Regions from separate parts of the Cellvibrio sp. ARAG 10.3 genome, predicted to be linked through region 1. Evidence: riboswitches for the same ligand, from Rfam matches in the RefSeq annotation. Region 1 holds a riboswitch; the other holds the start of a gene.
What was found. A riboswitch is a leader RNA that binds a small molecule or an ion and turns the genes downstream of it on or off. The one in region 1 is predicted to bind thiamine pyrophosphate.

Region 1 (4,422 bases):
GAGAGTAAATAAACGGGAAATTATAGCTGTTCAGACGAACAGGGTAAACCAGTCACTACCAGATGTTGTGTGGCAGCACCGGGTCAAACCACTGATATAGCGTCATTTTTTATCCCGGGAACGCGTCGGAAAGGTGGCCGTTGCCAACAGTCATCGCCTAGAATAGCCGCCATGCTTACTTCCGATATCTTCACCAGCAGCACTGATCGCGACGTGCTCTCCGTCAGCCAGCTGAATCGCCGGGCGAAACAGTTACTGGAAACCCACCTGCCCCTGTTGTGGGTGGAGGGGGAACTATCCAACGTCTCCCAACCGTCCTCTGGCCATTGGTATTTCACCCTGAAAGACGACCAGGCCCAGGTCCGTTGCGCCATGTTCCGCAACCGCAATACGCTGGTTCGCTTCGCCCCCCGCCAGGGGCAACAGGTGCTGTTAAGGGCGCGGGTCAGCCTGTATGAAGGCCGGGGCGACTATCAGTTAATTGTCGAGCATATGGAAGAGGCCGGCTTCGGCGCCTTGCAACGCGCCTTTGAAGCTCTGAAAGCCAAGCTGGCCGCCGAAGGCCTGTTCGATGAGATCCACAAACAACCATTGCCTTCGCTTCCCAAGCATATCGCCGTCATTACGTCCCCGACCGGCGCGGCCATTCGCGACGTGCTGAGCGTCCTCAAGCGCCGATTTCCTGCAATACCCGTCACGGTGATTCCGGTGGCCGTTCAGGGCAAAGAGGCAGCGCCGCAAATTGTTCGGGCCATCGAGGTGGCGAATCGGGCCGGGTTATTTGACGTGCTCGTCCTCGCACGCGGCGGCGGTTCGCTGGAAGATTTGTGGCCCTTCAACGAGGAAACCGTAGCGCGGGCGATATTTGCCAGCGAACTGCCCTTGGTGAGCGCCGTGGGCCATGAAATAGATTTCACCATTGCCGATTTTGTTGCAGATCTGCGTGCCCCTACGCCGTCAGCTGCCGCCGAGTTACTGGTGCCCGATGCTGAAGATTGGCTGGAAACCTTTGCAGGTTATGAAATCCTCCTGCAGGAAGCCATTGAGCGGAAGCTGCATTTACTCTCCCAGCGTCTGGAGTGGTTACGCACGCGGTTGCGTCACCCCGGCGAACGCTTGCAGCAACAAGCCCAGCGACTCGATGGACTGGAGCTGCGCCTGGTACGCGCGGTGGATCATCAATTACTGCGCTGTCACACCCGGCTCAATACCCTGATGCTGCGCCAGAAACCGCTTCAGCCCGGGCTGCGCATCCAGCAGCTCAACCAGCAGATTGCGCAACATCACGCGGCACTGCAGAAAAACATACAGCGCCATTTACGCATGCAACAGCAACGTCTGGCCGAGGCGGTGCGCCTGCTGCAAACGGTAAGCCCGCTGAGCACCCTGCAACGGGGTTATGCCATTGTCAGTGATCCGCAACAGCGGGTCATTACCAGCAGCCGTCAGGTTACACCGGGCGATAGCATCAACGCGCGCCTGGCTGAGGGCGAATTGCAATGTCGGGTCGAAAAAATTCTTCCCTGAACCGGTTTGTTGATTGCAGCTCGCGTATCACCCAAGTATATTGAACACGCTTGTCGGGGCGCCTTGGTGTTCATGTGAACATTCGGAGGCTGAGATCGGTACGGCCGAACCCGTAGAACCTGATCAGGTTGAAACCTGCGGAGGGAACAAGGTGCTGCTTTGTCCCCTATTCCCTTCTCTCTTTCAACCTGCCGTCGTCCACACACAGCTATCGAGTCTTTGTGAACACTAGACAACCCGATGCCATTGCCATAGCCGGAGCCGGCCTCCTTGGGCGTTTGCTTGCCTGGCGCTTGCTGCGCACCGGCGCGCGCGTCACCCTGTATGAAGCCGGCCCATTATCGCCCTCCCCGGCGGCAGCCTTCACGGCGGCCGGAATGATTTCGCCGTTGAGCGAAGCCGTCGTTTCCGAATACGCGGTGTATGAAATGGGTTTGTTCGCGCTTCAGCAGTGGCCACAGTGGCTCAGTGAATTGCGCCATCCACCTTTAACCCCCCTATTTTCACAGCGTGGCAGTTTGGTAGTTGCGCATCCGCAGGATCTCAGCGAGTTACAGCAATTCGCGCAGGAATTACAGTTTGTATTGCGTAAACAGCAAGGTTACCGCTGGATCAGGCGCGATGAAATTCGTGAGCTGGAACCGGATCTGCACGATAACTTTCAGGACGGTTTGTTGCTGAAAGACGAGGGTCATATCGATAACCGACAGTTGCTGGATGTCTTGCTGAATGAAATTCGCGAACGCGGCGGCGAATGTATTGAGCACTGTCCGGTCACAGTCAGTGCGCATACTGTTACCACCGCAACGGATCGAAAACATTATGACCTGGTGATTGATTGTCGCGGAATGGGAGCCAAAAGCCCGGTTAATAAACTGCGCGGTGTGCGCGGTGAAACGCTGCATGTCGAGACCCGCGAGGTGACCCTGCAGCGACCGGTGCGCTTAATGCACCCGCGCTACCAGTTGTACATTGTGCCTAAACCGGGCCATCGTTTTATCATTGGCGCAACGCAAATTGAAAGTGAAGATCGCTCACCGGTTACGCTGCAATCTTCTCTGGAGTTAAGCAGCGCGCTTTACACGCTTTCACCCGCTTTTGCAGAAGCAAGGATTCTGGAGTTGGGCGTGAATCTGCGCCCGGCTTTTATGGACAATATGCCGAGAGTTGACCATCAGCCAGGTTTAATTCGCGCAAACGGTTTATTTCGTCACGGTTTTCTTTTGGCGCCGGCGGTGGTCAGTTATGTACTGGCCTGCATTCAAAATACGCAAGACAAACCTTTTCAAGCCATCCTGACAGCGCATTAATTTTATGATCCAGCTCAGCGTGAACAATACACTTACTGATATTCCCGACAATACATTGCTCAGCGATGCCATCGTCGCATGGGGTTTTGCCGACAGCAAAATTGCAGTGGCCGTCAACGGCGAGTTTGTGCCCCGCTCCTCTTACAACGAATATTGTCTGCAAGCAGGCGATGAAGTCGATATCGTTAAACCCGTGGGAGGTGGCTGATATGCACGATGATCTACTACTTTATGGTGAACATTTTTCCAGCCGCTTTTTGTTGGGTACTGCGCTCTATGCTTCACCACAAATCATGCGTGACGCCATTGTCAGTTCACGTTGCAATATTGTTACGCTGGGCTTGCGGCGGCAGAATCCTGCGAACCGTGATGGCGACGCCATCTGGCAATATATTCAGGAGAGCGGCTGCAAATTATTACCCAATACCGCCGGCTGCAAATCAGTCAAGGAAGCGGTCACACTGGCAGACATGTCCCGCGAATTATTTGATACCGACTGGATAAAACTGGAAGTTATCGGTGACGATTACAATTTACAACCGGACCCGTTTGGCCTGGTGGAAGCTGCAGACATTCTGATAAAAAAGGGATTTAAAGTCCTGCCTTATTGCACCGATGATTTGATTCTATGCAAGCGCCTGCTTGATGTGGGCTGCCAGGTATTGATGCCCTGGGGTGCGCCGATTGGCACAGGTCAGGGCTTATTGAATCGTTACAACTTACGCATGTTGCGCGAAAGGATTACCGATGTTCCCATGATTATCGATGCTGGCCTGGGCGCTCCGTCACAAGCCACTGAAGCGATGGAGATGGGTTTTGATGGTATTTTATTGAACACGGCTGTTGCCAAGGCCCACAATCCACCACTGATGGCCGAAGCCTTTGCCGATGCGATTGATGCCGGTCGCAAAGCCTTTCATGCAGGCCTGATGCAAAAGCGCCAAACCGCCAGCCCAAGCACACCGACGATTGGTCAGCCATTCTGGCACAACAAAAACTAGAAACCATCTCAAAAAATTATTCAATAATGACGATTTCCCGATCATCATGCTTCGCGTCGATGTGCGGTTCTTGCACATCGGCCGCGCTAGGTTGGAACTCCTTTTCGTTGACTTCCGCCTCCAGCGCTAACTGAATGGCCGAGTCTTTACAATTGCCCGATGCCGTATAAAGCTGAATCATGCGGCTCAGTCGCTGCAAATGGAAACTGACTTCTTCCAGCATCAAATAAGCATCTTCTACTTCGCGGTAGGCGGTGGTAAGACATTGCTGTTTTACCTGTTCCAGCCACTCGGCGTAGTTATCCTGAAAAATACCTGAACCATTGATGGCCGTTGCAATGTGAAAGAAAACATTCTGCAACGCATGTAGCTTTCGATCACCATGGGTAAAACCGAAAGACAACAACAATTTTTCAAAACGTTTGAAGCGCGACTTCATATCGCTTTGTTGATGAATAAATTTCTCAATAAAATCCGGCATCTCATCGCCAACAACAACACCGAGTTGCGGCAACTCGCTGCGTCGCAAAATGGTTACCAGCACTTCGTAATTGCGATAAAAATAAGCCTGGTTGTTCATTTGG
Region 2 (4,422 bases), on a different contig from region 1:
GTTCAATGCCGGCGACGCGCTTGTGGTGAAATGCAGCGAAAGCCGCGCTCCATTCGATAAACAGATAAGGCGTGGATGGTGAGCTTGTTTCTGCCGAGCTCCACAGGGTCAATTCCTGTTCGGCAATCTTGATGGCGTGTAGCTCAGGGTGTTGCGGCAAGTCCAATACCACCGCCAGATCCAGTTGCTGGGCGAGGATCTGGGTAATCAATTCCAGGTGCGACAGCGACTCAACCGATAACCCCCGGCTGGCAGAGATGGATAACAGTGTCTGGATAAGCTCGGGCAGTTCGCACTGCCATACCGACGCTGTGGTGCCTATCGTCAAATGGGTTTCCGGCTCCAGCTTGATCGACAGGTCTTCCAGTGTCTCCGACCAGGCGCGCAGCAATTTTTTTGCATGGGGCAGCAGGCGTTCTCCTTCCGCCGTCATCTGGATATTGCCGCGAATACGGTGCAACAAGGTAACACCGAGCATTTGTTCCAACTGGCGAATCCGCGCACTGACCGCGGCGGGTGTCAGGAACAGGTTGTCAGCAGCGCGACCGAAGTGGCGTACCTGGGTGACTTCAATAAAGGTTTTAAGCAGTTCGATATCCATAGGCAGCACGTCAGGGCAATGGCACAGCCAGCGGAATGTACACCGACCCTCTGGACGAGGCAACGCGATTGTCCGCGCCTGTCAGATGAACTGGTGTGATGGACGATGGAAACAGGTGGGAAAACAAAAATGCATGGCCATAAAAAAATCCCCCTTGCGGGCAGCAAGGGGGATTTTTTTTACTAACACATTACAACTGATATTGACTGCGGTTTACCGGGGCATTGTCCTGTAACCACTTATCCACTTCCTGTACATCGGCCGGGGTCAGCATACCGGCGGCTTCACGCAGCTGAATGGTATTGATGATGTAGTCATACAACGCGGTCGCATAGTCACGACGTGCCTGATACAACTGACGTTGTGACTGGAGCACTTCCACCAGGTTACGCGTTCCCACTTCGTAACCGGATTGGGTGGCCTCCAACGCGCTCTGGCTGGACACGATGGCCTGCTTGCGCGCTTGCACGCGCGCGACCCCGGTCTCTACCGACAGATGCAAGGCGCGGGTGGATTGGATGATGCTGCGCTGGGTGCTGTTAAAGAGTTCCTGTGATTGCGTGGCTTGGGCGAAGGTCTGGCGACGCTCGGCCGATACTCTGCCACCGCTGAAGATGGGCACATTCAGGGTCACTGCCACCGTGGAGCCTTCGGTATTGTAATCCTGGGATACACCGTATCTTTCACCATCATCGTCATAATCGCTGTAACCCAGCGATGCCGTTACCGTGGGAAGATGGCCGGAACGTGCGCTTTTGGAGACTTGCCGCGCAGCCTCTGCGCCCAGGCGAGCAGCTTTAAGTGAGTAGTTATTCTTCAGTGAAAACTCAACCCACTCGTGGCGGTCAGCCGGTACGGGCTCAACAACCGGGAATTGTGGTGCCAGGGGAGCGATCCGTTCGTGGCTTTGGCCGGTCAGCACTTCCAGTGCTTCAAAATTGATATTCAAATTGCCGCGCGCTTCAAGGGTAGCTGCGGTTGCGCTGTCGAACGCGGCCTGGGCTTCGTGCACTTCAGTAATTGCCGTTAAGCCTACTTCAAAGCGTTGGCGGGTTTGTTCCAATTGATGGGACAAGGCATTCTCTTCTGCGATTGTGGCTTCCAATGTGTCTACTGCACGCAATACATTGAAGTAAGCTTCAGCGACACGAACGATCAGGCTTTGCTGATCAGCACCGAATTGTGCCTCGGCTTGTTCACTCAACTTTACGCCCTGCTTATAGGTGTACCAGGAAGACATGTTGAATAAGGGTTGTTGCAGCGAGATTTCCCAACCGGTGCGGGTTGAGTTGATATTTCCTGTACCGCCCGTATCAGTGGGGTCAGTAGGGTCCGGAATGACGGGCGTGTTTGAGTTATTGGTAACGTCGCTATCGCTTTCAGAGTAAGTCGCACTGGCGTTAATTTGAGGTAACAGGCCGGCGCGATTTAAATTACGCAATTCCTGAGCCGCTTCATAGGCAGCGGTGTCTGCTTTCAGTTGTGCATCATTCTTGAGTGCAAGCTCGTAGATATCCAGCAAACTATTGGCGCTGGCCGAGAGCGGGCCAAAGGAAAATAATCCAACCAACAGATAAAGTTTTGTTTTCTTCATAGAGGTGTCCAAGGTAAAAATCGTCCAATAAGCAAACGCATGGCAGCGGTGAGTGTAGCGAGTTGTGCCGGGGTGGTCGAGCGAGCACTTTAACCCAGCAAGTTAAAAAGAGTAAACATGACGAATGTCATTAAGTGTAACCATAATCCCTGCGCAGTCTACGCAAATCCCGACATCTTGGTTCATCGCGAGCAAAGGCTACGAGACGGATATTAAGACTCCATTAACAGCGAATTTGGATTCACCCGCGGGGCAAAATAAAACGCTCGTGCCTTATTTTTAATATCACTGATGTCGTTCAACTGTCGGGTTCACATAAACCGGTAGCAGCGGGCGCGAGTATGGCGGTCGTCGGTGTCAGATCCTGTCAGTAGAGCAACAAAGCGCCTCGCTTTACATGCCTCCCTGAGTTCACTAGACTGCCCCCATTCTTGTCGGGGTGCTGATTTTTAGGCTGAGAGATACCCGTCGACCTGATCCGGTTAGTACCGGCGTAGGAAACGAGAGCAACGAGATTCAAGTTATCCCGGCGTCTGCCGCCTTGCCCTCCTGCTGTTTCCGCGTCATATATCTGCCACCTGCGGACAGCCCATGACTTCATCGACTCATTCATCAACTCCCATTGCGCTGACGATTGCGGGCAGCGACAGCGGCGGTGGTGCCGGTATCCAGGCCGACCTCAAAACCTTTTCTGCCCTGGGTGTGTTCGGTTGCAGTGCGATCACCTCCCTGACGGCCCAGAATACGCTGGGGGTGCAAGGTGTCTGGCCGGTGCCGCCAGACTTTGTGTCCGCACAGATCGCTTCCGTGCTGACAGACATTCCTGTCGCCGCGATCAAAACCGGAATGTTAGCCACTGCGGATATCATCCAAGCCGTCGCCGACAGCCTGGCGGATTACACGGCAATTCCCTTGATCGTAGACCCGGTGATGGTGGCGACCAGCGGTGATCGCCTGCTGGCGGAAGATGCCATTCAGGCATTGATCACTCGCTTATTACCCCGCGCTACCCTGATTACACCCAACCTTTATGAAGCTGCTGCTTTATTAAATGACGGCCTGGCGCGTACCCATGCCGACCGGCTGCATCAGGCCAAGCGTCTGCAAGCATTGGGTGCACGAGCGGTGCTGATTAAAGGTGGGCACGGCGAAGGCGCCCATGCTGAAGATCTTCTATTAACGGATGAAGGCACCCAGACTTTTTCGGCACCGCGTCTCTCCACGCGCAACACCCACGGTACCGGCTGCACCCTGGCGTCAGCCATTGCTGCTGGGATGGCTCGTCAGTTGACACTGTCGGAAGCGGTTGCCCAGGCCAAATCCTATCTTCACCAGGCCTTGGCCCGTGCCGATGAATTACACATCGGGCAGGGTGCAGGGCCGGTCCATCATTTCCATTCATTTTATTAATAGCCAGGCACGCACTGGCACTAACGAGGGAATTCCATGAACAGCAACCAGAATCTTGCCGAAAAAATCCTGAGCGAGAGTGCTCAGGTCGACGCCGCATCCATCCAGCCATTTACCGGTTCCCGGAAAATCTATGTGCAAGGTTCGCGGCCGGATATACGTGTGCCCATGCGCGAGATTTCACTGGCCGACACACCGACGGCCTTCGGTGGTGAAAAGAATCCGCCGGTGCGTGTATACGATACCTCCGGCCCCTACACCGATCCGGACGTCAGCATTGATTTGCGGCATGGCTTGCCGGATGTACGCACGGCGTGGATTGAGGAGCGTGCGGATACCGAGATCCAGACCGATACCTCGTCGACCTTTACCAAAGAGCGGCTGAATGATCCCAAGTTGGCACATCTGCGTTTTAACCTGACCCGCCAGCCGCGTCGCGCCAAAGCGGGCATGAATGTGTCGCAGATGCACTATGCCAAAAAAGGCATCATCACCCCGGAGATGGAGTACATCGCGATTCGCGAAAATATGGCGCTGGCACAGGCGCGTGAATTAGGCGTGATGAACCAGCAGCATCCAGGGATGAGTTTCGGTGCGAGTATTCCCGATGAAATTACCCCCGAATTTGTGCGCGATGAAGTCGCGCGGGGCCGCGCGATTATCCCGGCCAACATCAATCACCCGGAACTGGAGCCGATGATTATCGGGCGCAATTTTTTGGTGAAGATCAACGGCAATATCGGTAACTCCGCACTTGGCTCTTCTATTGAAGAAGAAGTGGAAAAGTTGACCTGGGGTACCCGCTGGGGCGCAGACA

Region 2: it holds a riboswitch for thiamine pyrophosphate, as region 1 does, so the genes downstream of both, thiD (bifunctional hydroxymethylpyrimidine kinase/phosphomethylpyrimidine kinase) here and thiO (glycine oxidase ThiO) in region 1, are expected to answer to the same signal.

The regions. Positions count from the first base shown of each region.
Region 1 covers NZ_JBPYCU010000004.1:51,275-55,696, forward strand. Annotated here, with positions in the region: gene xseA (exodeoxyribonuclease VII large subunit) at 172-1,527, shown strand; TPP riboswitch at 1,572-1,690, shown strand; gene thiO (glycine oxidase ThiO) at 1,749-2,837, shown strand; gene thiS (sulfur carrier protein ThiS) at 2,842-3,045, shown strand; gene ACSV5M_RS06645 (thiazole synthase) at 3,047-3,838, shown strand; gene ACSV5M_RS06650 (HD-GYP domain-containing protein) at 3,855-4,422, opposite strand, start outside.
Region 2 covers NZ_JBPYCU010000011.1:172,623-177,044, reverse strand. Annotated here, with positions in the region: gene ACSV5M_RS14825 (LysR family transcriptional regulator) at 1-601, opposite strand, end outside; gene ACSV5M_RS14820 (TolC family outer membrane protein) at 792-2,195, opposite strand; TPP riboswitch at 2,621-2,712, shown strand; gene thiD (bifunctional hydroxymethylpyrimidine kinase/phosphomethylpyrimidine kinase) at 2,787-3,605, shown strand; gene thiC (phosphomethylpyrimidine synthase ThiC) at 3,642-4,422, shown strand, end outside.